Bradyrhizobium diazoefficiens: one gene and its partner. The protein of the gene in region 1 interacts with the protein of each later gene in a pairwise test. Links are inferred from orthologs where the notes say so. Each region holds a gene or a part of one and is shown on either strand. Other genes may lie near its edges.

What was found.
Region 2: the proteins of secD (region 1) and pheT interact in binary tests that used the Escherichia coli proteins (3 or more experiments, as listed by UniProt). The link is inferred for Bradyrhizobium diazoefficiens from one-to-one orthologs.

The regions. Positions count from the first base shown.
Region 1 is NZ_CP067102.1:4,266,296-4,281,039, reverse strand. What follows is about bases 10,115-12,947. They hold secD (protein translocase subunit SecD), read right to left. Parts: upstream 12,414-12,947; coding sequence 10,815-12,413; downstream 10,115-10,814. Other genes in these bases: yajC (preprotein translocase subunit YajC), read right to left, coding at 12,476-12,844; secF (protein translocase subunit SecF), read right to left, coding at 10,115-10,804. In the rest of the region: JJC00_RS19960 (DUF1127 domain-containing protein), read left to right, coding at 296-448; methylenetetrahydrofolate--tRNA-(uracil(54)-C(5))-methyltransferase (FADH(2)-oxidizing) TrmFO, read left to right, coding at 575-2,002; JJC00_RS19950 (serine/threonine protein kinase), read left to right, coding at 2,010-3,104; JJC00_RS19945 (CAP domain-containing protein), read left to right, coding at 3,197-3,748; JJC00_RS19940 (aminotransferase class V-fold PLP-dependent enzyme), read left to right, coding at 3,844-5,022; JJC00_RS19935 (cupin domain-containing protein), read right to left, coding at 5,049-5,510; JJC00_RS19930 (winged helix-turn-helix domain-containing protein), read left to right, coding at 5,637-7,178; JJC00_RS19925 (threonine ammonia-lyase), read right to left, coding at 7,191-8,435; JJC00_RS19920 (phytoene/squalene synthase family protein), read right to left, coding at 8,481-9,344; JJC00_RS19915 (Mth938-like domain-containing protein), read right to left, coding at 9,341-9,724; more of secF, read right to left, coding at 9,785-10,114; JJC00_RS19895 (ATP-binding protein), read left to right, coding at 13,025-14,005; JJC00_RS19890 (LysM peptidoglycan-binding domain-containing M23 family metallopeptidase), read right to left, coding at 14,175-14,744. UniProt on the Escherichia coli protein: Part of the Sec protein translocase complex. Interacts with the SecYEG preprotein conducting channel. SecDF uses the proton motive force (PMF) to complete protein translocation after the ATP-dependent function of SecA.
Region 2 is NZ_CP067102.1:216,805-231,819, reverse strand. The notes cover bases 11,526-14,629. They hold pheT (phenylalanine--tRNA ligase subunit beta), read right to left. Parts: upstream 14,230-14,629; coding sequence 11,821-14,229; downstream 11,526-11,820. Other genes in these bases: JJC00_RS00915 (endonuclease domain-containing protein), read right to left, coding at 14,226-14,629; JJC00_RS00925 (sulfite exporter TauE/SafE family protein), read right to left, coding at 11,526-11,765. Also shown: JJC00_RS00970 (MFS transporter), read right to left, coding at 1-1,353; JJC00_RS00965 (LysR family transcriptional regulator), read right to left, coding at 1,525-2,457; JJC00_RS00960 (CoA transferase), read left to right, coding at 2,563-3,738; JJC00_RS00955 (hydroxymethylglutaryl-CoA lyase), read left to right, coding at 3,735-4,682; nickel-responsive transcriptional regulator NikR, read right to left, coding at 4,875-5,321; JJC00_RS00945 (heavy metal translocating P-type ATPase), read right to left, coding at 5,378-7,840; JJC00_RS00940 (metal-sensitive transcriptional regulator), read left to right, coding at 7,891-8,166; JJC00_RS00935 (YiiX/YebB-like N1pC/P60 family cysteine hydrolase), read right to left, coding at 8,278-9,249; JJC00_RS00930 (flavin monoamine oxidase family protein), read left to right, coding at 9,437-10,825; more of JJC00_RS00925, read right to left, coding at 10,995-11,525; more of JJC00_RS00915, read right to left, coding at 14,630-14,672; pheS (phenylalanine--tRNA ligase subunit alpha), read right to left, coding at 14,894-15,015.

The DNA of each region.
Region 1 (14,744 bases):
ACACGCTAGCGTATCGCCTTGCGGGTCACGGAAACGCGACTCATTTCCATCAACGTCGGACCCCTAGAATTTGCTATAACTCCGTGATTTTACGGATATTTGCTGCACCATGCGAGAGCTTTCGCCTAGCTGTTGGGCGGCACTGCAGACCCGTTAATCGTTCCTTACCGATGCCATGCGTTCTTCGCTTAGCTGCATCGCAACATCGAAACTTTCGCAGTGCACCACTCTCACCTATATTCATTCCAACGATGACGCCCTCGCAAAGGCTGAATCAAATTACAGGAGATTACCAATGCTGCTCTCGCTCATCCGCATGATCCAGGCTTTCCGGGACTATCAGCGCAACGTTGCCGAGCTGTCCCAGCTCAGCGATCGCGAACTGGCCGACATCGGCCTCGACCGCTCGGACATCCCGCGCGTTGCTGCCGGTCAGTACCAGGGCTGATATCGTTCAGCCCTTAACCGGACGAACCGATAGCGCCCGCCTTGTGCGGGCGTTGTCGCATCCGGAGGCAGAAAACTCGATCTCGGCGATTCCACTGGCCGCCGAAAAGCGCTACCTGTCCGCCCCATGACAGGACCTCTATCCAATATCGTGCACGTCATCGGCGCCGGCCTTGCCGGCTCCGAAGCCGCTTGGCAGGTGGCGAAATCAGGCGTGCCCGTGGTGCTGCACGAGATGCGGCCCGACCGCATGACCGAGGCGCACCGCACCGACGGGCTTGCCGAGCTCGTCTGCTCCAATTCATTCCGCTCGGACGACGCCGCCAACAACGCAGTCGGCCTGCTCCATGCCGAGATGCGCCGCCTCAACTCGCTGATCATGCGCGCGGCCGACGCCAACCAGGTGCCTGCCGGCGGCGCGCTCGCCGTCGACCGCGACGGCTTCTCGGCCGCCGTGACCAAAGCGCTGAACGACCATCCGCTGATCGAGATCGCCCGCGGCGAGATCAAAGGCCTGCCGCCGGCCGAGTGGAGCAACGTGATCGTCGCGACCGGCCCTCTCACCTCCGCGCCGCTGGCGGATGCCATCCGCGAGCTGACCGACGAGAACGCACTCGCCTTCTTCGATGCGATCGCGCCGATCGTGCACCGCGAATCCATCGACATGTCGGTGGCCTGGTTCCAGTCGCGCTACGACAAGGTCGGCCCCGGGGGCAACGGCGCCGACTACATCAACTGCCCCATGAACAAGGAGCAGTATGACGGCTTCGTCGCCGCCCTGATCTCAGGCGAGAAGACCGAGTTCAAGGAATGGGAGACCAACACGCCCTATTTCGACGGCTGCCTGCCGATCGAGGTGATGGCGGAGCGCGGCCCCGAAACGCTGCGCCACGGTCCAATGAAGCCGGTCGGCCTCACCAACCCGCACGATCCCACCACGAAGGCCTATGCGATCGTGCAGCTGCGTCAGGACAACAAGCTCGGCACGCTCTACAATATCGTCGGCTTCCAGACGAAGCTGAAATATGGCGAGCAGCAGCGCATCTTCCGCACCATTCCAGGGCTCGAGAAAGCCGAATTCGCCCGTCTCGGCGGCCTGCATCGCAACACCTTCCTCAATTCGCCAAAGCTGCTCGACAGCCAGCTGCGCCTGCGCGCCCAGCCGCGGCTGCGCTTTGCCGGCCAGATGACGGGCTGCGAAGGCTATGTCGAATCCGCCAGCGTCGGCCTGATCGCCGGCCTCTATGCGGCAGCCGATGCGCGCGGCGAGACGCTGGCGAGCCCGCCCGGCACGACAGCGCTCGGATCGCTGCTTGGCCACATCACCGGCGGCCACATCGAGACCATCGAGCCGGGCATGCGCTCGTTCCAGCCGATGAACATCAATTTCGGCCTGTTCCCGCCGCTTGCGACCGCGCCGACGAAGAAGCCCGACGGCACGCGCCTGCGCGGCAACGAGAAGACGGTGGCCAAGAAGCAGGCGATGAGCGCATTGGCGCTCGCCGATCTCGATCGCTGGATCGCCGATCATTTGCGCATTGCCGCAGCCGCGTGAGTTTTCGATGAATCTCCCGAACGACGACGCCGCAGTGCTCTCGGCGCGCTGGACCGAGGGCGTGCTGCTCAAGCGCGACGTGTTCTCGACCGTAGAGCGCGGCCGCTTCCGCGCCGACGGTGGCGAGGTCGACGCGGTGCTGCGACGGCTCGATGAAGTGCCGTGGTGGTCGTTCCTGCTGGCGCGTCATCTGTTCGCGCGCGAGAAGCACGCGCTGGCGCTGGCCAAAGGCCTCAATGTCGGCCCTGAATTGCTCTGGGCCGGCCGCCGTGCGCTTGCGCGCGGCTTCGTCGACGGCGTCGCGCTGCATCTGGCAAAACCCCATGGCGATCTCGCCTATTTCCGCTCGGCCAAGGCGGCGCTGCGAAGGCTGCGCCGCGCCGGCATCTGCCACAACGATCTCGCCAAGGAACAGAACTGGCTGGTCGGCCGCGATGGGCGCGCCTATGTGACCGACTTCCAGCTCGCGGCCTGCTTCAACCGGCGCGGCCGCCTCTATCGCATCCTCGCCTACGAAGATCTCCGGCATCTGCTCAAGCACAAGCGCTCCTACGCGCCTGAGGCGCTGACGCCGCGCGAGCGGAAGATTCTCGCGAAGAAGTCGTTCGCCGCGAGCCTGTGGCTTGCCACCGGAAAGAAGGTCTACCGCGCGATCACCCGCGGCCTGTTCAACTTCACCGACCGCGAGGGCGGCGGCCGCCGTCTCGTCAACGATGCGCCGGTGCTGGCTGCGCTGATCCGCCAAAACCCGGCCGTCCGTGACACCGCCATCGTCGCGTTTGCCGATCGCCGCTCAGGCGTCGGGCTCTATGCGTTCGTGGAGGCGGACCAGGCCGCGCTTGAAGGACAGCTCCGCAACGAGCTCACCGTGGCCAAGGGGCCAAAACCACCGGAACACATCCAGGTCGTCCACGCGCTGCCGCGCGACGCCAGCGGCAAGCCGCGCACCGAGATCCTGCAACTGGTCGCTATGAACCAGCTCGACCTGATCGAGCCCATGATGAAGAACGACCAGGACCGCGCCTTCCTCAAAGACATCCTGGAGCAGCGCAAGAACCTGCGCGACCGCTTCAATTTCGAGGCCGACCTGCCGGCCGGCTAGCGCGGTCCGTGCCTTGAAGCGTCCACATTGGCGATAGAGAAGCAGGCTGACAATTCGGGCATGTCGGGGTTATGGGCACTCGGGGGGCGTTGATGCATCGTGTGGTTGGCGGCCTGATCGCTGGCCTGCTGCTGGCGGCTGCGCCCGCGATGGCCGACTCGCCTGCCGAGCAGATCTCCGGCTTCCGTCTCAAGCATGGTGAGGGTCGCGTCGTGCGCGATTCCACCCTCGATCGCATCGCCATGGACCAGGCCCGCGCGATGGCGGCCAAGGATGATCTCAGCCACGAGACGCTCGGTCCGTTCAACAGGCGCATCGCACCGGCCGGCGCAGGCCGTGCCGCTGAAAACATCGCCTACGGTTACGACAACTTCGAGAAAACGCTGGGACAGTGGATCGATTCCTCGGGGCACCGCAAGAACCTGCTGCTGCACAATGCTTCGCGCGTCGGAATCGCGAGCGCGAAGAACGCCAGCGGCAAGCGCACCTATTGGGCGATGGTGATTGCCGGCGACTACGAGCCGAAGAAGGGCAAGGGCAGGAAAGACACGGAGCCGCTTGTCGCCGTGAAACGCGAGACCACACTAACCAGCAAGCCCAAAGCGAGCAACTGCCACGTCAAGCTGCTCGGCCTCTGCATTTGAGCCGAAGCCTGGCTTGGTTCCTCAAGGCCCCATCTTGCTCGTGTTCTTGAGCACGTCTAATTCATGCGCAGGAATTGCGAGACGCGGAGGCGCAGGTGATCGACATCGAGCGAATACGGACCGATACGCCAGCTGTGTCCCGGCTTGCCTACCTGCACAATGCCGGCGCAGCCCTCATGCCATCGGCCGTCGTCGCGGCGATGAAGCAGCATATCGATCTCGAGAGCGAGATCGGAGGCTATGCCGCCGCCGACCGCGAGTCCGAGCGGCTTGATGCGGTCTACGGCTCGGTGGCGCGACTGCTGAATGCCGCGCCGGACGAGATCGCGCTCATGGAGAACGCGACAATTGCCTGGCAGATGGCGTTCTATGCGCTGTCGTTTCGCGCGGGCGATCGGATCCTGACCGCCGAAGCGGAATATGCCGCCAACTATGTCGCGTTCCTTCAGGTCGCCAGGCGTACCGGCGCGATCATCGATATCGTCCCGAGCGATGCCAGCGGCGAACTCGACGTCCACGCACTCGAACGTATGATCGATGACCGCGTAAAACTGATCGCCATCACCTGGGTTCCGACCAATGGCGGGCTCGTCAATCCCGCCGCAGCCATCGGCAAAATCGCGCGCGCACGCGGCATTCCCTATCTGCTCGACGCCTGCCAGGCGGTCGGCCAGATGCAGGTCGACGTCGAAGCAATCGGTTGCGACATGCTATCGGCCACGGGGCGCAAATTCCTGCGCGGGCCTCGCGGTACCGGTTTTCTCTACGTCCGCAGGCCACTGCTGCAACAGCTTGAACCGCCGATGATTGACCACTTTGCGGCGCCCTGGGTCGCGCGGGACCACTATCAGCTCCGCGACGATGCCCGCCGGTTCGAGACCTGGGAGAACAATTACGCTGCCCGGCTCGGGCTCGGCGCTGCCGTCGATTACGCCCTCACGATCGGCCTCGGCCCGATCGAGCAGCGCTGCCGCCTGCTGGCAGATCGTCTCCGCAATGGCCTCGCCGCCATCAGCGGCATCACCATTCGCGACCTCGGCCGTGCGCCGGGCGCGATCGTCAGCTTCACGATGGAGGGGCGTGAGGCGGATGCTATCGTCCGCAGCGCCGCTGCGGCCGGCATCATCATCGGCGCTTCGGATCCCGCTAGCACCCGCATCGATGCCGAGGCCCGCGCGCTGCCGCCGGTCGTGCGGGCATCTCCGCATTACTACAATACTGAAGCCGAGATCGATCGGCTGATCGCCCACCTCGCGGGTCTGGCGCCGCGATAGCGTGGCGCCGGCCCCACGGCGTGGACCTAGGCTCTTGTCGTCAATGCCGACAACTGGTCGGTGTCGAAGCGGGCACGCAACTCGCTGATGGCTTTCGCATCCGGCGGTCCGCTGGCGGTCAGCTTGGCCAACTCCTCGAAGTAATGCTCGTGCCCAGGCGGAGACACTGTCATGAGCACGCGCGCCGGCTTGTCGCTGACATTGGTGATGTTGTGGGGAACGCCCGGAGGAATGAAGAGGTAGGTCCTCGGCGTGGCCCGGACGACCTCTTCGGCGACGTGCCATTCGCATTCGCCTTCAAGCATGTAGAAGGTCTCTTCCTGCACACGATGAACGTGCCGGCCCGTGGCGAACCCGGCCGGAATCGTCCAATCGAACATGCTGGTGTGCCGGGTGTCCTCCCCCGTCACCAGAAAGGCCATCGGCTGGCCGCGTAGCATCACTCCACCGGTTTCGCCGGGCCTGCGGATGAGCGGCTTTGCGTTCATGTGATCCTCCATGGCTGGTCGCTGCATTGCGCTGCAACGGCACCATCATGGTCCGCCTGCGCCGCGAAGTAGCGAAACAGTGCGGAAAACATTGCAAAAAACCTGCGAAATGTGCCTTCTTTGGCGATGGCCGCGATCCTTGAATTTGGTCCCTTCCGCCTCGACGCCGATGCAGGGATTCTTTTCCGCGGGGCCGAGCCGACCCCGCTCGGCCGGCGCGCAGTGTTGTTGCTGGCCCTGCTGGTGCGGCGCGCCGGCATGCCGGTATCCAAAGATGCCCTGATCGAGGCGGCATGGCCCGCCCAGATGATCGAAGACAGTAACCTCACTGTCCAGATCGCGGCTGTCCGGCGCACGCTGGCGGACGTCTCCGCAGAGGCACAATGGATCGAGACACTGCCACGACGCGGCTATCGCTATGTCGGCCCGGCGGTCACGGCATCCGACACGGACCGCTCATCCGCGCCATCGCTGACGTTGCCCGACAGACCATCAATCGCGGTGTTGCCCTTTGCGAACCTGGGCGGCGATGCGGAGCAGGTCTATTTTGCCGACGGAATGGTCGACGACATCATCACCGGCCTGTCCCGCATCAACTGGCTGTTCGTGATCGCGCGAAACTCCACATTCACGTACAAGGGCCGAGCGGGCGACGTGAAACAGGTCGGCCGCGAGCTCGGTGTGCGCTACGTGCTGGAAGGCAGCGTCCGGAGGACCGGCGGCAATGCGCGCATCACGGGGCAGCTGATCGACGCGTCGACCGGCATGCATGTATGGGCCGAGCGCTACGACCGCCAGTCCGCAGATATTTTCGCACTTCAGGACGATATTGCCATGTCCGTCGTAGGCGCCATCGCACCAAGCCTGCGCCGCGCCGAAATCAACAGGGTCAAGCGTAAGCGACCCGATAGCCTCGATGCCTATGACCTCGTCCTGCGTGCCCAGCCGGATGTTGATTCCGGCATGCCGGAGCAGGTGACGCAGGCGCTGATATTGCTCGAACGTGCGATCGCGCTCGAGCCCTCCTATGCACTGGCGCACGGCAATGCTGCGATGTGCCATCATTGCCTGTTCCTTCGCGCTGGTTTGCGGGAGGCCAGCCGGGCAGACTCGATCCGACACGCGCGTTCGGCCGTTGCCCACGGGCAGGATGATGCTCTTGCCCTCACGCTGGCGGGCTTTTCGATCGGCATGGATGGGCACGACCGCTCCGCGGCATTCACCGCACTCGACGCCGCGCTCGCGATCAGCCCCTCATCGGCACTGACTTACATCCTCGGCAGCGTCATGCTAGGTTGGGGCGGCGATGCCGAGCGCGCCATCGAATGGAGCGAGCGCGGCATGCGACTCAGCCCGTTCGACTCCTGGGCCTTCGCCGCCTTCGACGCGCAGGCGATGGGGCATTTCCACCGCGGCCGGTACGAGGAGGCTTGTCGCGCCGCTTACCGCGCCGTTCAGGCCAATCCCCGCCACAGCATCACCCACGTGCAACTGGCCGCGGCGCTCGCAAAGCTGGGCCGATTGCAGGAGGCGAGAACGGCCGCGGCCCGGGTGCTGGAGTTGCACCCGACCTTCCGCTACGGCCGTCAGTTCCAGGGCGTCAACTGCGCTCCGGCGTTGGCAGCGTCGCTTGGTGAGGCGCTTCGGACCGCCGGGCTGCCGGAGTAAGGTTACACCCCCTTAGGTGCAGCGCGCGCTCAGTCCGGATGCGCCGAGCTTGGCCATGACCTCGTCGAGATGCGCGCTGTCGCGGGTCTCGATGACGAGTTGCAGCAGCGTCGCCTTGGCCGGCAGGTCCGAGAAGGTCCGTTGATGTGAGACCTCGATGATGTTGGCACCGGCTTCCGCCAGCAGCGCGGCAACCGCGGCCAACTGGCCCGGCCTGTCAGGAATATCGAGCGAGAGCTGCGTCAGCCGCCCCTCACGCGCGAGCTCGCGCGTCAGCACCGAGGCGATCAGCCTGGTGTCGATGTTGCCGCCGCTCAGGACCAGGCCAACCTTCTCGCCGGCGAAGCGCGTGGGATCAGACATGACCGCCGCAAGGCCGGCGGCGCCGGCGCCCTCGACGACCGTCTTCTCGATCGAGATCAGGGTTGCGACCGCACGCTCGAGCTCGGCTTCGTTGACGAGCGCGATGTCGTCGACCAGGCTGCGGACGATCTCAGTGGTGATCTTGCCCGGCGATTTGACCGCGATGCCTTCGGCGAGCGTATCGCCGCGTGCGGGCAAAGTGCCGCCGTGGATGGCATTGTACATCGAAGGATAGAGCCAGGCCTCGACGCCCAAAATCCGCAGCGACGGCTTGATCGATTTCGCCGCAATGGCGATGCCGCTGATCAGCCCACCGCCGCCGATCGGAACCACCAGCGTGTCAAGCTCGGGCACCGCCTTGAGCATCTCCAGCCCGACCGTGCCCTGCCCCGCAATGACCAGCGGATCGTCATAGGGGTGGACGAAGATCATGCCGCAGGCTTCGCCGTGACTTCGGGCAAACGCAGCCGCCTCCTCCAGCGTCGCGCCGGTGACAATCACCTCGGCACCATGATGTCTGGTGTTCTCGACCTTCACCATCGGCGTGCCCACCGGCATGACGATCGTGGCGGGAATGCCGAGCCGCCTGGCGTGATAGGCCACGCCCTGCGCGTGATTGCCCGCCGACATGGCGACGACGCCGCGCGCACGCTCCTCCGGCGTCAGCGCCGTGAGCCGGTTCAGCGCGCCACGCTCCTTGAACGAAGAGGTGAACTGGAGGTTCTCGAATTTGAGCCAGAGCTCGCAGCCGCAAATGTTGCTCAGCGTCCGGCTGTGGTTGCAGGGCGTCTCGACCACGGCACCGCGGATGGTCTCGGCAGCAGCTTGAATATCGCCAGGTGCGACCGGGAGGCCGCTCAGATCCGGGATTGCGGTTTGGGACAATTCGGCCATGGGACAGCATAGAGCATTTGGCCGCCTCGGGCGATAAGCCAACCGCTATTTGGTAAATTCGCGGGATCGTGAAGCCCGCCACAGCGTCCATAGCGTGCGCAACCGCGACACCGGCTGCGGCGCGAAGGGATTGCGCCCCGGCCGAGACAGGCGATTGAGATCGGCGCCCACCTGGCTCACCGGCAGGAAGGCGGCCCGCGCCGACGGCGGCACCTGCGCCAGCAGCGACGAGGCCGTCGCCAGATGCTGCCGCGCTTCGCCCATGAGCTGGTCCAGCACGGCATCCAGATTGGGCGTCTGCTTGCCGGCAAACGCATCCTCGATGCCACAGCCATGGCTGGTCAGGAATTGCTGCGGCAGGAACAATTGTCGATGGGCCGAGTCCCGCGGCAGGTTCGCGATCACTTGCGCGATGCCCTGCGCCAGCCCGGCATGCCGCGCGAGGTGCTCGCTCGCATCCGAAGCTTCGCCCATGATCCGCGCCGCGAGCGCGAACAAGGCCGAACAGGTCGCCGCCAGATAGCCCTCAAGCGCCGTCATGGTCGGCATCGGATCGTTGTAGAGATCGAACTGATGCTCGTCGACGAGCAGCGACAACGGTTCGACCGGCAGATCAAAATCGCGGATCGCGCGCAACAGCTCGGCCGCCACGGGATTGCCCTCGGCGCTGCCGTGGACAAGGCCCGAGAACAGATCGGTCCACCATTGAAAGCGGATTTCGCCGGGCAAGGGCTGGCTCACCTGGTCGCGGACCCGGACGATCTCGACATTGAAGGCGTAGAGCGCCAGCAGCGCCCGCCGTTCGGCGGCGGGCGCGAACAGGGTCGCGGCGTAGCGTGGAAAGTCGTGGCTACGCACGAGGTCGGCGCAGAATGTCACGGTGTCGGGCGGCGGCGCAGCGCGGCTCATGGCACCGCAATCAGCGCAGCCGCGACGCGGCGCCGCTCGCCGATCATGATGTTGTAGGTGCGCACGGCCGGCCCGGTTTGCATGGTGTCCAGCACCACCCTCACCGCCTTCAGCGCCTGGCGCAGTTCCGGCGGCGGCAGCCAGACGCCGGTTCCGGTCCCGACCAGCAGCGTGTCGATGCTGTTGGCGGCCGCGAAAACCCGATCCAGCGAATAGCGGTCGATCTTGCCTGGATCGGTCACGTCCCAGGCCCAGATCGCATCAGGCAGGCACAGCAGCGAGCCCCGGTGCGACATGCCGGCGAAGGCAAAACCGCCCTTGCCATAGGCCTCGATTGGCGCCGAGCGCGGGAAATGGGGAGCGTTGGGGTCGCCGGCCATGAGCTTCGTCCGAATGAGCTGACTGCCTTCGCAAACTCATGCGAGGGCCTGCGGTTCGGATCATGCCTTGTTTTTCTTCGCCGGCGGAGCCTCTTCTCTCGCATCTTCGCGATGCTCGCCGACGCCGAGATAGATCAGGATCGGCGCTGCGATGAAGATCGAAGTATAGGTGCCGACCAGCACCACGCCGAACATCATGACGGCCGTGAAGCTGTGGATGGCGTGACCGCCGAACAGCAGCAGGGCGAGCAGCGCCAGCGTCACGGTGAAATGGGTGATGATCGAACGCGACAGCGTCGAGTTGATGGACTCGTTCAGCAGCTGCGGCATCGGCATCTTCTTGTAGCGCCGCAGCATTTCACGGATGCGGTCATAGATGACGACGGTATCGTTGAGCGAATAACCGAGAATGGTCAGAAGCGCCGCGATGCTGGTCAAGTCGAAATCGACCTGGCTGATCGACATGAAGCCGATGGTCAACACGATATCGTGCACGTTGGCGATCATGGCGCCGAGCGCGAACTGCCATTCGAACCGGAACCAGAGGTAGATCAGGATCGAGACGATCGCGAGCATCAGGCCGAGCATGCCGAAGGCCAGCAACTCGCCGGAAACGCGCGGACCGACCACTTCGACGCGGCGATATTCGAAGGAATCGCCGAGTGCCGTGCGGACCTTCTGCACGGCTCCCTGCTGCGCGGCGTCGCCGCCCGGCTGCTCCGCGACACGGATCAGGACGTCCGCCGGACCGCCGATTTGCTGGATCTGGACTTCGCCCAGGCGCAGACCATCCAGTGTCGTGCGCATCGCCGCGATGTCGGCGGTGCCGGACTTGGCCCGCACCTCCAGCAGCGTGCCGCCGCGGAAGTCGATGCCGAAATTCAGGCCGTGGGTGAAGAACAGCGTGATGGCGACAATCGACAGCGCCGCCGAGATCGGGAAGCTGATGCGACGGAAGCGCGTGAAGTCGAAATGCGTATCATCAGGGACGATGCGCAGCGACGGCAGCCAGCCGAACACCGAGACCACGGTGAGGACTGTGATCAGGATACCGAGCCCGATGAGAACAATGTGAGTCACGGTCAGGCTCCTAGATCGGCACGCTCTGCGGCCGCTTCCACCGCACCCACCCGGCCACGATCAGCCGGGTCAGCGTGAAGGCGGTGAACACCGTGGTGATGATGCCGATGCCCAGCGTCACGGCGAAGCCGCGCACCGGGCCGGTGCCGATATAGAACAGCACCGCGGCGGCAATGAAGGTGGTGATATTGGAATCGAGGATGGTCGCAAGCGCCCGCTTGAAACCGGCGTCGATCGCCGAGATCGCGTTGCGGCCGCCGCGCAACTCCTCGCGGATACGCTCATAGATCAGCACGTTGCTATCGACCGCGATGCCGACGGTGAGCACGATGCCGGCGATGCCGGGCAGCGTCAGCGTGGCGTTGAGCAGCGACAACAGGCCGAAGATCATGGCGACGTTGATCGTCACCGCGATGTTGGCGAACACGCCGAACAGCCGGTAGGTCAAGAGCATGAACACGATGACCATGATCGAGCCGACATAGGCCGCAAGCTCGCCCTTCTCGATCGAATCCTGGCCGAGGCCCGGACCGACGGTGCGCTCTTCGACCACCGTGAGCGGCGCCGGCAGCGCGCCGGCGCGCAGCAGCACGGCCAGATCGTTGGCGGACTGAACGGTGAAATTGCCCGAAATCTGCCCCTGCCCGCCCGTGATGGGCTCGCGGATCACCGGTGCCGAGATCACCTCGTTGTCGAGCACGATCGCGAACGGCAGACCCACATTCTCCTGCGTGGCCTGCGCGAATTTGCGGGCGCCGGTGGAGTTGAAGCGGAACGAGACGATCGGCTCGTTGGTGCGCTGGTCAAATCCGGTCTGCGCATCGGTGAGCTCGCCGCCCGACACCAGCACCTGCTTCTTGACGACGTAGGGCACCTTCGGCGAGCTCTGGCTCATCAGCAGCTCGGAATCCGGCGGCAGTCCGCCACGCTGCGCCTGGTCCGGCGGCACCGAGGTGTCGACCATGCGGAATTCCATCTTCGCGGTCTTGCCGAGCAGCTCTTTCAGATGCGTCGGGTCCTGAAGGCCCGGGACCTGCACCAGGATGCGGTCCGTGCCCTGGCGCTGGATCACCGGCTCGACGGTGCCGAGCTCGTTGACGCGCCGCTCGACGATCTGGATCGACTGCTCGATGGTCTTGCGCATGCGCTCGACCATTGCTGGCTGCGACAGTGCCAGGCGGATCAACCCGCCGCCGGCATCGGATATGTCGAGATCGCGCTGGGCGCTCGACCCGAGCAGGCCGCCGATCGGTTGTGAGAGGTCACGCAGCTTGGTCAGCGCAGCCTGGTGATCGGTATCCTTGACCCGGACCTCGACGGTGTCGCCGCGGGTCACGAGGCCAGTATAGCCGATTTTGGCCTCGCGCAGCGAGCGACGGACGTCGTCGCGGACCTGGTCGAGCTTTTCCTTCTTGACGTAGTTGGCATCGACCTCGAGCAGCAGATAGGAGCCACCCTGAAGGTCGAGGCCGAGCACGAGCCGGCGCTGCGCCCAGGCGGGCCAGGTCTTGACCTGCGCTTCGGGGAAGAAGTTCGGGACCGCGCAGAGGCACACGACCAGCGCTATCAGGATAATCCCGAGCGCCCTCCACCGCGTGAAATACAACATCGACTGGACCTGTCAGATCAGGAGATTTGCAGGAAACTTATTATAAAGACTCGCGGACGCGCTCACTTCGCCGCGGCGTCGTCCTTGGCGCTTTCCTTCGCGCTGTCCTTGGCCGGCTCGCCCTTGGCGCGCACGCCCGAAATCATCGACCGCATCTGGCGCACGCGCACGCCGTCGGAAATCTCGAACTCGATCTGATCGTCATCGACCACCTTGGTGACCTTGCCGACCAGACCGCCCGAGGTCACGACGGTGTCGCCGCGGCGGATGTTCTTCACGAGCTCGGCGTGATCCTTCACCTTCTTCTGCTGTGGACGCAGAATCAGGAAGTACATGATCACGAAGATCAGGGCGAACGGCAGCAGCGACATCAACATGCTGTTGGTGTCACCGGCGCCCGCAGCCTGGGCATACGCAGGGGTAATGAACATTCGGACGATCCTCGTGGAAACGGGGGAAAACCGGTCAGGCCCTGAAGGCGACCGGTTCGGTCAAATTCGCGCGGACTATAGCGGCCACCGCCCCAATTGCAACGCTGCCAGACCGTCGATTTGGCCACCTTGCGGCGCGCCGTCAGGCCCGATAAGGCTGCATTCTCAGGAACTTCGGACATGCCCAAAAAACCAAGCAAAAGCCCGGCCGGCAAAGGCCCCCGCACCCCTGCCACGAAGCCCGCCCAGGTCGCGGCAAAACGCCCCAAGGCGGTCTCAAAGGCGGACCCGGGCCTGTCCCAGGACCGCATCGTCCGCGCGCTGGAGACCATCGCGGTGCACCTCGCCGCCCAGGGCAAGCCGGCTGTTGCGCGCGAGTCGTTCAAACAGGCGGACGCCTATGTCTGGCACCCCGACGGCCGCCTTGCTGCGGTGCTGCGGGTCAGCCGCGTCGAGCTGTTCCTGCTCAAGGGCGTCGACCGGATGCGCGACATCCTGATGGAGAACAGCGAGCGGTTCGCCAACGGCCTGCCCGCCAACAACGCCCTGCTCTGGGGCGCGCGCGGCATGGGCAAGTCCTCGCTCGTGAAAGCCGCCCACGCCAGCATCAACGGCGACCGCAAACCCGCCGATAAACTGAAGCTGATCGAGATCCATCGCGAGGACATCGAGAGCCTGCCGGCGCTGATGGAGCAACTGCGCGCCTCGTCCTTCCGCTTCATCGTGTTCTGCGACGACCTCTCCTTCGACGGCAATGATGCGTCCTACAAGTCGCTCAAGGCCGTGCTCGAAGGCGGCATCGAGGGCCGGCCCGAGAACGTCATCCTCTACGCCACCTCCAACCGACGCCATCTGCTCGCGCGCGAGATGATCGAGAACGAGCGCTCGACCGCAATTAATCCCGGCGAAGCGGTCGAAGAGAAGGTTTCGCTGTCGGACCGCTTCGGCCTGTGGCTCGGCTTCCACCGCTGCAGCCAGGACGAGTATCTCGCCATGGTGCGCGGCTATTGCAACCATTTCGGCATCAAGGTCGACGATGAGGCGCTGGAGCGCGAGGCGCTGGAATGGTCGACGACGCGCGGCTCGCGCTCAGGCCGCGTCGCCTGGCAGTTCGTGCAGGAGCTGGCAGGACGGCTCGGCGTGAAGCTGACGGCGACGTAAGGGGCGGTCTCGCTTCACCCACAAATGTCATTCCCCGCGAAGGCGGGGAATCCAGTGCGCCGCGGCCTATCGGCTCAACAATGACCGTCTCTGGAATACTGGATCGTCCGCCTTCGCGGACGATGACAGCTCGTATGTGGACGGAGTCTACCCGACCGAAGCGTGAGCCTCACGCCCCGTTCAGAAATTGAAGCGGGTCAACCGGGCTCGATCCCTTACGGATCTCGAAGTGGAGCTGCGGCGACGCCACCTCCCCGGATTGACCCGACTTGGCAATGACCTGACCGCGCTTGATTGGATCGCCGCGCTTCACCAACAGCTCACTCGCATGGGCATATGCGGTGACGTAGCCGTTGGAGTGCCGAACCAGGACCAGATTGCCGTAGCCCTTCAGCTCGTTGCCGGAATAGGCAACCACACCGTCTTCAGCCGCCTTGACCGGCGTCCCCTCGGGCACCGCGACATTGATGCCGTCATTGGACTTGCCGTTGGTCTTGGCGCCGTAGCTCGTGATCACCTTGCCGCGCACCGGCCAGCGGAAGGTCGGCAGCGAGCTGGTGGTCTCCGCCGCTTTCGCCGGCGTCTCGACGGCTTTCTCTTCGATATTGGTGGTGGCCTGGGCCAGGCGCGCGCTCTGCGCCGGCTGGGCAACAGCGGCCATCTTGGTGGTCGGCGCGGGAGCGGCCGCAACCGGCTGCAGCGCAGCCGCCACGGGGGCCGCGGCAACCGGCGCCGGAGC
Region 2 (15,015 bases), 4.1 Mb from region 1 along the record:
GATCAGCATTGCCACGGTGATCAGGCCGAACACGCCGGTGACGCCGGCCTCCCTCAGCATGTAGGCGACGATGAATCCGGAGAACGTCGCGCTCAGCCGGCTCATGGAATAAACAAGGCCGGACGCCTGCGCGCGGATCTGGGTCGGGAACACCTCGGTCTGGTAGGCGTGATAGGCGTAGGACATCGTCGTGTTGCAGGCCGTCAGCAGCACGCCGCAGACGATCAGCAGGGGAGGCTCGGTCAATTGCGCGAACGCCATGCCGAACACGATGATGGCGATGCAGGCGCCGGCGATGATCCAGCGGCGCTCGAATTTGTCGGCGAAGCTTGCGGCCAGCAGCGGCGCGATCGGATAGGCGAAGGCGACGATGAAGGAATATTGCAGGCTCTTGGTGACGGTGATGCCCTTCTCCACCAGCAGCGTCGGTACCCAATTGGCAAAGCCGTAGAAGCCGAAGGCCTGGCAGAGATTGAACACCATGAACAGGACGACCAGCGAGAGATAGGGCGGGCGGAACAGATCGGCGAAGTTGATGCGGGCGGCTGTTTGCGCTGCTGGCCGCGCCAGCGAAGCTGAGGGGCCCGGCGCTGCACCTCCGCCTCGGGCTTCCAGCGTTGCAAGGATGCGGAACGCCTCTTCGGTGCGGCCATGACGTGCCAGCCAGAGCGGGCTTTCGGGCAGGAACAGCCTGAGCACCCAGATGATCATGCTGGCGGCGGCGCCGATCAGCACCACCCAGCGCCAGCCCTCGACGCCGTAAGGCGCGAGCGGCACTAGCCACCAAGCGAGGAAGGCGACGATCGGCACGGCGATGAACATGATCGACTGGTTCACCGCAAAGGCGCGTCCACGCATCCGGCTCGGCACGAGCTCGGTGATGTAGGCATCGATGGTGATGACCTCGACGCCGATGCCGATCCCGGCGAGGAAGCGCCAGAGCAACAGGCCTTCCGAAGAGGTCTGGCAGGCCATGATCACCGACGCCGCCGTGTAGCCGAGCAGGGCATAGGTGAAGATCGCGCGGCGGCCAAAACGGTCTGCGAGGAAGCCGAGAAAGAAGGTGCCGACGAACAGGCCGGCAAAGGTCGCGGCGACGAAGGCGCCGATGCCGGAGAAGCCGAAGAAGGCCGTTGTCGTCGTGGAGAGCAATCCGCTGCGGCTGAGACCCGGCGCGATGTAGCCGGTCAGGAACAGATCGTAGATCTCGAAACAGCCGCCGAGCGAGAGCAGGACGACGAGGCGCCAGACATAGCCCGTCGCCGGCATTGCCTCGAGCCGCCGCGAGATCTCGTCCGGTCCGGATGGTGCAGCGCCGAGCTCAAAGCCCGTGTCGATGCCGACAACGCTCATGATGGCCTCCCCGTGGCGCGCCGATCGCGCGCGGTTCCCGGCGGCTCATCTCGGTTGTTTGTCGCAAGCTCTGCCGGACCGCGCCATGTTGGCCGGTCGAAGCCAGAAATCCAGACGAACATATCGATCGGAGCGTTCGAGATTTTCGAACGAAGCTATCCGCGCGTGAGCTCACTCCACCAGCTCCGCCTGCCAGGCCCCAGCGCGCACCTGTTCCGCGATCAGCGCCAGCATCAACCGGCGCATCTCTTCCATCGCGTAAGTCATCGGGCGATTGCGCAGGCGGCAGAGATAGAGCGTGCGAGTGAGCTTCGGGGCGATCACTTCGCGCGCGACCAGGCGACCGGCGGCGAGCTCCTCCCGCGCGAACAGCTTTGTCGCGATGGTGCAGCCGAGCCCCTCCACCAGCGCACCGGTCATGCCCGTAATCGAATTGGCGTGCAGGATCGCGCTGCCTTCCAGCCGCTTGAGCAGGACCGGATCGTCCAGCAGCGCGCGCGAGGACAGGCCAAGGCCGTAACGCAGCAGGATCAGCGGCAGCCGGCTCAGCTCCTCGAAGCGGATCGGGGTTTTGCTCTTGCCGACCAGCTTTGGAATGCCGACCAGGAACATCTCCTCTTCCAGCACGGCTTCCGTGATCAGCTCCTTCTCCGACGGCGGATTGTAGACCAGCGCCAGATCGACATTGGAGATCATCAAATGCATCAGCGTCGCGCCGGACAGGCTCTCGGTCAGTGACAGCTTCAGCTTGGGATATTTGGTCAGCACCGTGCGCATCAGCTCCACGCCGATCGCCTTGACGCCGGAATGGGCCATGCCGATCGAGATCTCGCCGGCAATGACGCGGGCGCCTTCGCGCACCTCGGTCTCGGCTTCCGCCATCGCGCGCAGGATGATGCGGGCGTGCTCGTAGAGCCGCTCGCCGGCCGCGGTCGGGTCCATGCCACGCGACTTGCGCTCGAACAGCGGCGTTGCGAATTCGGCCTCCAGATTCGAGATATGATGGCTGAGCGCGGATTGGGCGACATTCACCTGGTCAGCCGCGCGCGACAGGTTCCGCTGCTCGTAGACGGCGATGAAATAGCGGAGCTGGCGTGAATCCATGGCGGTGAAGCGTTCTATAAGCGCGAAGGCAATCTTCGACAGATTATATTTTTAAGAAGGCTTGTGAAGGCCTAGTCTTCGAGCCGAACGGACAGGGAGTGACGGATGGCTGAGACCGGATTGCCGCTCGAAGGCGTGCGGGTCGTCGAGATGACCCACATGGTCATGGGCCCGACCTGCGGCATGATCCTCGCGCAACTCGGCGCCGAGGTGATCAAGGTCGAGCCGCCCGCCGGCGACAAGACGCGGAGCCTTGGCGGTATGGGCACGGCGTTTTTCCCGCTGTTCAACCGCGGCAAGCGCAGTGTCGTGCTGGACTTCGAGAAGGTCGAGGACCGCGACACCATGCACCGGCTGCTGGAAACGGCCGATGTGTTCCTCGAAAACTTTCGCGACGGCCAGCTCGAGAAGCAGGGGCTAGGTGCCGACGAATTGCGGCGTCTTCATCCGCATCTGATTATCGCCGGCCACAAGGGCTTTCTGTCCGGCCCCTATGAGCATCGTCCCGCACTTGACGAGGTCGTGCAGATGATGTCGGGGCTGGCCACCATGACCGGCACCAAGGAGAAGCCGCAGCGCGTCGGCTCCTCCGCCAACGACATCATGGGCGGCATGTTCGGCGTGATCGCGATCCTCGCTGCGCTCTATCAGAAGCGCGGGGGCAAGCGCGACGGCGCCGACATTCGTATCGGCCTGTTCGAGAACTGCCTGTTCCTGGTCGCGCAGCACATGGTCGAATACGAGATGACCGGCAACAAGCCGCGCTCGATGCCGGAGCGCGAGCATGCCTGGCCGATCTACGATATTTTCGATGCCGCCGGCGACGGCCGCATCTTCATCGGCGTGGTGACCGAAGGCCACTGGCAGGCGTTCTGCCGCGAGTTCGGCCTGGCCGAGTTTCTCGACGACCCGAGTTTGCGCACCACGACCGATCGCATCCTGGCGCGGCCGCGGATCCTGCCGCGTGTGGCCGAGATCATCCGGCAACGGAACGTCGTGGACCTGTCGCAAAAGCTCGACGCGCTCAACATCTGCTTTTCGCCGATCAACCGGCCTGAGGATCTCCTGACCGACCCGCACGTGCTGCGGCCGGGCGGGCTCGTGACCAACACCGCCGCCGACGGCAAACCGTTTCATGTGCCGACGCTGCCGCTCGAATGGAACGGCAGCCACTTTGGTGAAGGCCTGAAGGTCGCGCCGCTCGGCGCCGATACGCAGGCCCTCCGCGCCGAGATCGATAACAACGACGTCACGTCAAAAGCCGCTGGGAGGCGCGCATGAGCCGGATCGAGACCATCTACCCCGCTGACCGCGTCAGCCTGCGCGAGGTCGGCTTGCGCGACGGGCTGCAGCTCGTGGAGAAGTTTCCATCAACCGAGGCCAAGCAGCACTGGGTGCGCGAGGAATATGCCGCCGGCGTCAGGCATTTCGAGGTCGGCTCGTTCCTGCCGGCAAAGACCTTTCCGCAATTCGTCGATGTCCGCGATGTCATCGCAGCGGTGGCGAGCCTGCGTGGGGCCCATGGCATCGCGCTTGCGCTCAACGAGCGCGGGGTGAACGATGCGCTGGAATCCGGCGTCGGTGAGATCGCCTCGGTGGTTTCGGCCACGGAGGAGCACAGCCAGGCCAATGCACATCGCTCGCGCGACTCCGCGATTGCCAATGTGAAACGCCTCTGCGAGATGCGCGATGCCAGCGCGCACAAGCCGCTGGTGAACGCCGCGATCTCGATGGCGCTGGGCTGCTCGATCACCGGCGCGGTCGATCCAAAGGAGGTGCTGCGGCTCGTCGACAAATGCCTGGAGGCCGGCGTCGATTTCGTCGCGATCGCCGACACTGTTGGTTACGCCGGGCCGAAGCAGGTCGGTGAACTGTTGCGCGCCGCGGTGAAGCTCGCTGGGCAAAAGCCGATCTGCATCCATCTCCACGACACCCGCGGCATGGGCATCGCCAACGCCGCCACCGCGCTCGACGAAGGCGTCCGCATCCTCGACGGCTCGCTCGGTGGCCTCGGCGGCTGCCCCTTCGCGCCCGGCGCGACCGGCAATGTCGTGTTTGAGGACCTCGTGTTCCTGTGCGAGAGCAAAGGTTTTGCGACGGGCATCGATCTCGACAGGCTGATCGCGGTGCGCAAGATTTTGCGCGAGGAAATGCCGAACGAGCAGCTCTACGGCGGTTTGGCGCGGGCGGGATCGCCGGGCGGGAGCGCTGCGAAGGCGGCGTAGGTGCTGCTGTCCCTTCTCCCCTTGCGGGAGAAGGTGGCGCGAAGCGCCGGATGAGGGGTTCTATCCGCGAGCTCCAAGAGGAGTAGTCGCGGAGACAGACCCCTCACCTGTCTCGCCGCTGCGCGGCGATCCACCCTCTCCCGCAAGGGGACCCGCAAGGGGAGAGGGCTTTGCACCGTCTATGTGGCAAAGCTACTCCTGCCGATGCCCGTGCTTCCGCACCTTGGCCGGCTTCCCTTCCCCCGTCGGGATCATCACCACACGCCCATAGCGCACGCCACGCTCTGCGATGATGTGATCTGCAAATTGCCTGACCTCGGCGGCATCGCCGCGCAGCGCTGTCATCTCCATACAATTGTTGTCGTCGAGATGGACATGCAGGGTCGCGAGCGCGAGGTCGTGATGGCCGTGGAATTCCTGCACCAGGCGCTTTGAAAGATCGCGCGCGGCGTGGTCGTAGACATAGACGAGGCCGGCGACGCAAGCGCCGGTTTGCGCGCCGTCCTCGGTGCTCTGTTGCAGGCCGGCCCGCGCGAGATCGCGGATGATCTCGCTGCGGTTCTGGTAGCCGCGCGCTTCGGCCGCGGCATCGATCTCCGCCAAAAGATCGTCCTCGATCGTGATGGTAATCCGCTGCATCAGGTCCTCTCCGCGACACCGCCGAATGGACCTGTTCTACACCGATTCCGTCACCATCACAGCCGAGCCGCCCGCAGCCGCAGCGCGTTGCCGACCACGCTCACCGACGACAGCGCCATCGCCGCCGCGGCGATGATCGGCGACAGCAGCAGGCCGAAGGCCGGATAGAGGATGCCGGCGGCGATCGGAATGCCGGCGGCGTTATAGATGAAGGCGAAGAACAGGTTTTGGCGGATGTTGCTCATCGTCGCCTGCGACAGTTTTCGTGCACGCACGATGCCGGTGAGATCGCCCTTGAGCAGGGTGATGCCCGCGCTTTCCATCGCCACATCCGTCCCGGTGCCCATGGCGATGCCGACCTCGGCCGCCGCCAGCGCCGGCGCGTCGTTGACGCCGTCGCCGGCCATCGCGACGCTGCGGCCGGCCTTTTGCAGCTTTGTCACCACCGCGCTCTTCTGGTCCGGCAGCACCTCGGCTTCGACGTCGGCGATGCCGAGCCGGCGCGCGACTGCTTCGGCCGTGGTGCGGTTGTCGCCGGTCAGCATGATGACCTTGATGCCTTCGGCGGCGAGCGCCTTCAGCGCCTCGGGCGTCGAAGCCTTGACCGGATCGGCGATGGCGAACAGCCCGGCGAGCTTGCCGTCGATCGCCATGTTGATCACGGTCGCGCCGTCGCCACGCAGGCGCTCAGCCTCGGCGTCAAGCGCGTTGGTGTCGATTCCGATCGATGCGAGATACTTTGCGTTGCCGAGAACGATGGTCTTGCCATCGACCTTGCCGGTCGCGCCCTTCCCTGTCGGCGAATCGAATTGCTCGACCTGGCCGAGCGTCAGCTGTTTCTCCTTCGCCGCGCGCATGATGGCGTCGGCGAGCGGATGCTCGCTGGCGCGTTCGACGCTGGCCGCGAGCCGAAGGATGTCATCCTCGGCAAAGCCGGACGCCACCACGATCGCGACCACTTTTGGCTTGCCCTCGGTCAGCGTGCCGGTCTTGTCGACCACCAGCGTGTCGATCTTCTCCATCCGCTCCAGCGCCTCGGCGTTCTTGATCAGGACGCCGGCGTGCGCGCCACGGCCGACGCCGACCATGATCGACATCGGCGTCGCCAGGCCCAGCGCGCAGGGGCAGGCGATGATCAGCACGCTGACGGCGGCGACAAGGCCGAAGGCCAGCCGCGGCTCCGGGCCGAACCAGGCCCACGCAGCGAAGGCTGCGATGGCGACGGCGATGACGGTCGGCACGAACCAGCCCGCGACCTGATCAGCCAGCCGCTGGATTGGCGCGCGCGAGCGCTGCGCGTCCGCGACCATCTGCACGATCTGCGACAGCAGCGTCTCGCGGCCGACCTTGTCGGCGCGCATGATGAAGCTGCCGGACTGGTTCAGTGTGCCGGCAATCACCTTGGCGTCAACCTCCTTGGTGACAGGCATGGATTCGCCGGTCACAAGCGATTCATCGAGCGAGGAGCGGCCTTCGAGAATGACGCCGTCGACCGGCACTTTTTCGCCGGGGCGGACGCGCAAGGAATCGCCGGCGTGCAGCGAGTCGATCTCGACCTCATGCTCATTGCCATCAGGCTCGACGCGGCGCGCGGTCTTTGGCGCGAGCTGGAGCAGTGCCTTGATCGCGCCCGACGTGGCATCGCGGGCGCGCAGCTCCAGCACCTGGCCGAGCAAAACCAAGACGGTGATGACGGCAGCCGCTTCGAAATAGACGGCGACCGCGCCTTCATGGCCGCGGAACGTGTCGGGGAAAATCTGCGGCGCGATGGTGCCGATCAGGCTGTAGACATAGGCTACTCCCGTGCCCATCGCGATCAGCGTGAACATGTTGAGGTTCCGCGTCAGCAGCGACCGCCAGCCGCGGACGAAGAACGGCCAGCCGGCCCAGATCACCACGGGCGTGGCGAAGACGAGCTGGATCCAGTTCGACAGCGTCGGGTCGACCCAGTTGTGGGACCCTGCGAGATGGCCGCCCATCTCCAGCACCACAGGCGGCAGCGCCAGCGCGCCGCCGATCCAGAACCGCCGCGTCATGTCGGCGAGTTCCGGGTTGGGCCCGGTCTCGAGGCTCGCGAGCTCCGGCTCCAGCGCCATGCCGCAGATCGGGCAGCTGCCGGGTCCGACCTGGCGGATCTCCGGATGCATCGGGCAAGTGTAGATCGTGCCCGCCGGCATCTCCGGCTCGGGCGCCTTGTCCCTGGCGAGATATTTTGTGGGATCGGCGGCGAATTTGGTGCGGCAGCCGGTCGAGCAGAAATGGAAGGTCTCGCCGTGATGCTCAAAGCGGTGCTTCGAGGTCGCGGGATCAATCGTCATGCCACAGACGGGATCGAGGACCTTTGTCGCGGCTGCGCCGAGGTCATGAGCATGATGATGCGCGTGACCGGCATGATCGCCATGGCCGCCGCAGCAGGACGAGGCCTCGGACTTGGGAGCGGGCGGCGCGGTCTTCGCGGAGCAGCCACATCCGGAATTCGTGTCCCCGTCGTGATGATGCTTGTGGTTCGCGTCGTTCATTCCAGCACTCCGGCCTTGTAACCTATACCCGGTAGGGGTATATAGGCTTCATGCGGAAGGACATCAAGGCATCCGTCGGAAAACGTCTCGGCCGGATCGAGGGCCAGGTTCGCGGCCTGTCGAAAATGGTCGAGGAGGACCGCTACTGCATCGACATCGTCACGCAGATCTCGGCGGTGCGCGCCGCGCTGCGTCGGGTCGAGGAAGAGGTCTTGAAGGACCACGTCGCCCATTGCGTCGAGCATGCCATTGCGAGCGGCGACAAGTCGGATCAACGCGAGAAGATTGCTGAGTTGATGGCGGTGATTGGACGGGCAGAGCGGTAGGCTCTTCCCGTCGTTGCGAGCGCAGCGAAGCAATCCAGAATCCCACCGCGGTGGCAGTCTGGATTGCTTCGTCGCTTCGCTCCTCGCACTGACGGTGGAGGGAGCGATGCATTACGCCGCCATCTCCCGCGCGTGCCCTTGCGCGCGATACCTCGCGAGCTCTTTCAGCATCACAAAGTGCTCGGAGAAGGTAGCACCCATCTCGGCGGACTGCGCGCTCACTTGCTCAGCCGAAACCTCACCCGGCGCCTCTTCGTCAATCGCTTCAGGAACGATCGGCGGCGCACTGATCGTTTCTGGAAACACACCGAATGAGCCCGCTACCTCCTCGAGCGGCTTTTGCTTGTCGGCCCAGTGCAAGGCTGTGTAGTCGAAGCCGTGCACGATGGTGGGTTTGACCACTTCGAAATAGGGCGAGATATCGAAGTCGCGGGGCATGTAGAGCGAGGAATCGCGGATGTGCAGGATCTCGCGGCGGGCGGCGCGGCTGCCGGCCTTGGTGATTTTCGGCAGGATCGGATAGCGCACGGCGTCGAAGGCCTGCGCGATCAGCGCCGAGCAGATGATCTTGGTCGGATCGCCCGACCCGATCGCAATCATGCGCCGCCGCCATCGCTGCGGTATCGGCAGCGGAAACAGGAAGCGCATCAGATCGATGATGTTCTTGGTGTCGTATCCGAAGCCGATCCGGTTGATCGCATAGCGGCAGACCGTGGTGCGGTCTTCATGGGACAGCCCGACCGGACGGCAGAGGCGGGTGTGGTAGGGGAAATATTTCGACAGCGGCGCGGATGTGACGCCCTCGCCGATATTCGCCTCGATCAGCACATGCGGCTCGCCGTTAGGCTCTGTCGCGCCCTCGATGGGACCGACATAGAGCGCGGCATGCGACCAGGTCGACTGCGTCAGATATTTGATGATGCCGGAGATGCGGTTGTTGCCTTCGACCAGCATCACGTCGCCGGGCTGGATGACGCCGCGCAGGTGCTCGGGGTCGCTCGGCGTGAAGGGCTCGTAGCCCGGCACCTCCTTCGAGAGGTACGCGGCAATCACCTTGCCAACTGAATCTAGGACCGTCCCCATGAACTCTCCCCGGGCCTTTCTGGCCGTCTTTTTTCCATCTGTATCATGGTCCAAACCTGTTGCAATTCGGTTCATGGCTTTGTGAGCTCAAGCACGATTGATTCACCATGATGGTTGCTGCGCAACATCAGATGCGGCAAAGTTCGCCTGGTGTTCCCGTTCGCCGCAAGTTTCCGGAAACCATGACATGACAATCACGCGCCGCAGCTTCCTATCGGCGTCGGCAGCCTTTGCCGCGATGCCGGTCCTGGGCGCCACCGGCGCGCCCTTGCCGCGCGAAGCTGACATTGTCGTGATCGGTGCGGGAGCGGCCGGTATCGCTGCAGCGCGGCGTGTCCTGGCGGCCAATCGCAGGGTCGTGGTGGTGGAGGCGGCGTCGCAAATCGGCGGGCGCTGCATCACCGACGGCACAACCTTCGACGTGCCGTTCGATCGTGGCGCGCGCTGGATGCACAATCCCGACACCAACCCGATGATCCGGCTTGTGCGCAGTGCCGGGCTCGATGTTTCGCCTGCACCGTCGGGCCAGAAGATGCGCATCGGCCGCCGCAACGCGCGCGCCGGCGAGACCGAGGAGTATCTCGCGGCGCTGGTGCGCGCCAATCGTTCCATCGACGAGGCCGCGCGCGGCAAGCTCGATTCCTCATGCGCGTCGGTCCTGCCAAAAGATCTCGGCGACTGGGCGGGCGCGGCCGAATTCGTGCTCGGTGCGAGTTTTGCCGGCAAGGATCTCAAAGAGCTGTCGGCGATCGACAAGGCGCGTGCGCAGGATCGCAATGCGCCGATCGCCTGCCGCCAGGGTCTGGGCACGCTGATCGCCAAGCTTGGCGAGCAGGCACCGGTCGTACTCTCGGCGCCGGCCAGCCGGATCGTCTGGAGCAATCGCGACGTCAGCGTGGAGACGCAGGGTGGGAAGATCGCCGCGCGCGCCGCCATCATCACGGTCTCGACCAATGTGCTCACGAGCGGGGCGATCAAGTTCGCGCCCGATATCCCCAAGCGCACGCTCGACGCGGCGTCAAAGCTCACGCTTGGCAGCTACGATCACATCGTGCTGCAACTGCCGGGAAATCCGCTCGGGCTTTCACGCGACGACATCCTGATCGAACAGAGCAACTCGACGCGCACCGCGCTGATGTTTGCCAATATCGGTGGCTCGTCGCTGTGCTCGATCGACGTCTGCGGCTCGTTCGGCCGCGATCTCTCGGGGCAGGGCGAGAAGGCGATGGCGGCCTTCGCGAAAGAATGGATATCGAAATTGTTCGGCAGCGAGGCGGCGGCCAATGTGCAAAAGACCGCTGCGACGCGCTGGAACGCCTCGCCTTATGTCATGGGCGCGATGTCGGCGGCCTCGCCAGGCGGGCAGCTCTCGCGAAAAGTCTTGACCGAGCCGGTCGGCAACATGTTCCTCGCCGGCGAAGCCACGCACGAGACGCTTTGGGGCACGGTCGATGGCGCCTGGGAAAGCGGCGAGCGCGCCGCGGACGCCGCGCTCCGCAAGATCGGAGCGCTTAAGGATGAGCCGGCCGAGGTGCCGACGCAATCGACTAAGAAGCGCCGCGCGCCGCGGCAGTGAGGCAACTAAGTCTTCTCGTCGTCCTGGACAAGCGCAGCGAAGCGGAGCGTAGATCCAGGACCCATTACCCCAGGAAGTAGTCTGGCGACGATTCGTGGTTGTAGCCTCGCGCTACAATAGCTGACCGGGGTAATGGGTCCTGGCTTTCGCCAGGACGACTCGGGACGGTTCAGCGTAACACTCCGTCCAGCACCGGCAGCCCCGCGATCACCGCCATCGCGATCAGCGCGTAGCAGATGCCGCGGAATATCGTTTCGCTGGCGCGGCCGAACAGCGATACGCCGAAAGCGACCCCGATCGCATAGACCGGGCCGACGATCAGCGACAGCAAGAGCGATTCGCGGGAAATCAATCCGGTGGTGGCATAGCTGACCATCGAGAAGCAGTCCGACGCGCCGAAAAACAAGACGATGTTGGCGCGCGCCACGATCGGGGCGATGGGGCGGCCAAGCCAGTAGCCGACGATCGGCGGCCCGCCGGTCTGCGCCAGACCGCTGCAGAAGCCGGAGAGGCCGCCGATGCCGACCGAGAGCCAGGCATGGTCCTTGCCGCGATAACGCCAGCCCGACAGCAGCAACAGAAGCAGCGCGGTTACGAAGCAGGAGATGATCCAGCGCGTGGTGACGGGCTCGAGCACGCTCAAAAAATAAGTGCCGACGGGCACCCCGACCAGCGCGCCCAGCACGATCACGGCGGTGGCCTTGCGGTCCGCCTTCCGCCACGCGTCAGGCAAAAGCGGCGCGGCCGCGACGAAATCGATGACGAGGAGCAGTGCCGCAACCAGCCGCGGCGCCGCGACGCTGCTCGCCAACGGCATGAAGATCAGCGCTGAGCCAAAGCCGGAAAAGCCGCGCGCGGTCCCCGAAACGAAAGCGATGGCGCAAAGCGCCATCGCAATTGTGAGACTGACGTCCTTCGGAAGGAAATCCGCGAAGGTCATGCTTGATGATTCTGGAGCATGATGCTGTCCGAAAACCGCTTCACGCTTTTCGGCATCATGCTCTCAACGTGCCGCCGGTCTTCTTCGTGACCTCCGCCACGATCTTTGCAGCGACGGCCTCGATCTCCTGATCGGTCAGCGTCTTCTCGCGCGGCTGGATCGTCACCGCGATGCCGATCGACTTCCTGCCGTCGTCGATGCCCTTGCCTTCATAGACGTCGAAGACGTTGACACCGGTGATCAGCTTCTTGTCGACGCTTACCGCCGCGCGCACGATGTCGCCGGCCTTCACGGTGCGATCGACGATGAAGGCGAAGTCGCGCGACACCGGCTGGAATGCCGACAGCTCAATGAGCGGCTTGGCACGGGTCGGCTTCTTCTTGGCCTCCGGAATCCGGTCGAGAATCACCTCGAACACAACAAGCGGGCCGTCGGCGCCGAGCGCCTCCAGCGCGCGCGGATGCATCTCGCCGAAATGGCCGAGCACGTTCTGCGGTCCGATCTGGATCGTGCCGGAGCGGCCTGGATGCAGCCAGGCGGGACCGCCGGCGACGATCTGGAGCGCCTGCATCGGCGCGCCGGCGGCGGCCAGCACCGCGAGCGCATCGGCCTTGGCGTCGAAGACATTGGCCTGCGCCGAGGCCGACCAGTGCCGTCCCAATCCGTCCGACGACGCAAGGCCGCGGCGCACGCCGCTCGCGGCCATGAACTGATCCTGCGGGCGATCGCCCCTGAACACCTGACCGACCTCGAACAGCACGACGTCGCCAAAACCGCGATCGGCGTTGGCCTGTGCGGCTGCGACCAGGCCCGGCAACAGGCTCGGCCGCATGTCGGAAAGATCAGCGGCGATCGGATTGGCGACCTCGAGCTCACGCCGGCCACCGCCGAACAATTGTGCCGCAGGTTTTGTGATGAACGACCACGTCACCGCCTCGACCATGCCGCGGCTCGCGAGCGAGCGCCGCGCGCGGCGGCTGCGAAGCTGCAGCGGCGTCAGCACGGCCTTGCGCGCGTCCTCGCCGCGCTCGAACGGCGTCATCGGCACCTTGTCGACGCCGTAGATGCGGACGACCTCCTCGACGATGTCGGCCTTGCCGTGCACGTCGGAGCGCCACGACGGCACCGCGACCTTCACCACAGGGCCGGGCCCCGCCATCATGAAGCCGAGACGGGTCAGGATGAGCTTCATCTCGACCTGCGGCACCTCGATGCCGGAGAGACGCTTGACCTCGGTGAGTGGGAAATCGATCACGCGATCGTCGCCGAACGTTTTGCCCACGACGACGTTCTCGGACGGCGTACCGCCGCACAGCTCCATCACCAGCTTGGTGGCGAGCTCCAGCCCGGGCACCATGAAGGCCGGATCGACGCCGCGTTCGAAGCGGTAGCGCGCATCCGAATTGATGCCGAGCTTGCGGCCGGTCTGGGCGATGTTGATCTCGTTCCACAGCGCCGATTCGATCAGCACGTCGGTGGTGTTCTCGTCGCAGCCCGAGGCTTCGCCGCCCATGATGCCGGCGAGCGATTCGACGCCGTGCTGGTCCGCGATCACGCAGATCGAGGGATCGAGATTGTAGGCGCGGCCGTCGAGCGCGAGTAGCGCCTCGCCGTCGCGGGCGCGGCGCACCACGAGATTGCCCACCACCTTCTTGGCGTCGAACACGTGCAGCGGACGCGCGCGGTCGTAGGTCATGAAGTTGGTGATGTCGACCAGCGCGTTGATCGGACGCAGCCCGATCGCGGTCAGCCGCTTTTGCAGCCATTCCGGCGACGGGCCGTTCTTCACGCCGCGCACGAGGCGCAGCGCAAAACCAGGACACAGCGCAGCGTCCTCGACCGTGACCTTCACGGGACACGGGAATTCGCCCTTGATCGGCTTGATCGAGGGGTCTTTGAACTTGCCCATGTCGGCGGCGGCGAGGTCGCGCGCGATGCCGTGCACGCCGGTGCAATCCTGCCGGTTCGGCGTCAGGTTGATCTCGATCACGGGATCGCCAAGCGCGGCCCATTCGGCATAACCGGCGCCAACAGGTGCGTCCCCCGGCAATTCCATGATGCCGTCATGGTCGTTGGAGATCTGAAGCTCGGCCGCCGAGCATAGCATGCCGCGGCTCTCGACGCCGCGGATGGTGCCGACACCGAGCGTGATGTCCTTGCCGGGAATGTAGGTGCCGGGCGGCGAGAACACGCTCACGAGCCCTGCGCGCGCATTCGGCGCGCCGCACACGACCTGCACCGGCGCGCCACCGTCACCGGTGTCGACCATGCAGACGCGCAGGCGATCCGCGTTCGGATGCTGCTCGGCCGAAATCACCTTCGCGATGGTGAAAGGCTTGAGCGCCTTCGCCTTGTCCTCGATGTTCTCAACCTCGAGCCCAATCATGGTGAGCTTGTCGGCAAGCTTTTCCAACGGCTCGTCGGTCTCGAGATGATCCTTCAGCCAGGAGAGGGTGAATTTCATGGCTGCTTTTTCTCCACGGAGACGGTCTGCTCCCTCTCCCGCTTGCGGGGGAGGGCTGGGGTGGGGGCTCTCTCCGCGACGGCAGTCGCGATTGTTTCGAGAACACCGCCACGATTGGTCATGACATCGCGATTGCTGAAGCGGAGCACCTTGAAGCCCTTTGCTTCGATTGCAGCAGAGCGACGCGCATCGGCGCGCTCGCCTTCGTCCGAGAAGTGTTGGCCGCCATCGAGTTCGATGACGAGCTTGGCCGCATGGCAGATGAAATCGGCGACGTAGCGCTCGATCGGCACTTGGCGGCGGAAAACCATGCCGCTCAATTGGCCTGCGCGGAGCTCCGACCAGAGGATACGCTCGGCGTCGGTTGAGTTGCGCCTCAGCGCGCGCGCATTGGCTCGTAGCTTAGCCGGCACTTTCCAGTCTGGATGCTTGGGATCGACCATCGGCAGCCCCATTGCGGAGGAACCCTCACCCCAACCCTCCCCCGCAGGCGGGGGAGGGAGTCCGACCTGTCGGGCGGCTAGAGAATAGGTGCCCATGACATCAACGCCATGCAGTCGCTCCATCCATTCCCTCCCCCGCTTGCGGGGGAGGGTCAGGGAGAGGGTTCTCTCCACGAAGGGAACAGAGAGAGCTTTCGCAAGCCCTTCATTGAGAGCGAGCATCACGAGCTCAGCCCTCCCGCGAGTGTCGGCACTTCGAGCGGCTTGAAGCCGTAATGGTTGAGCCAGCGGACGTCGCTGTCGAACAGCTGGCGCAGATCGGCGATGCCGTATTTCAGCATGG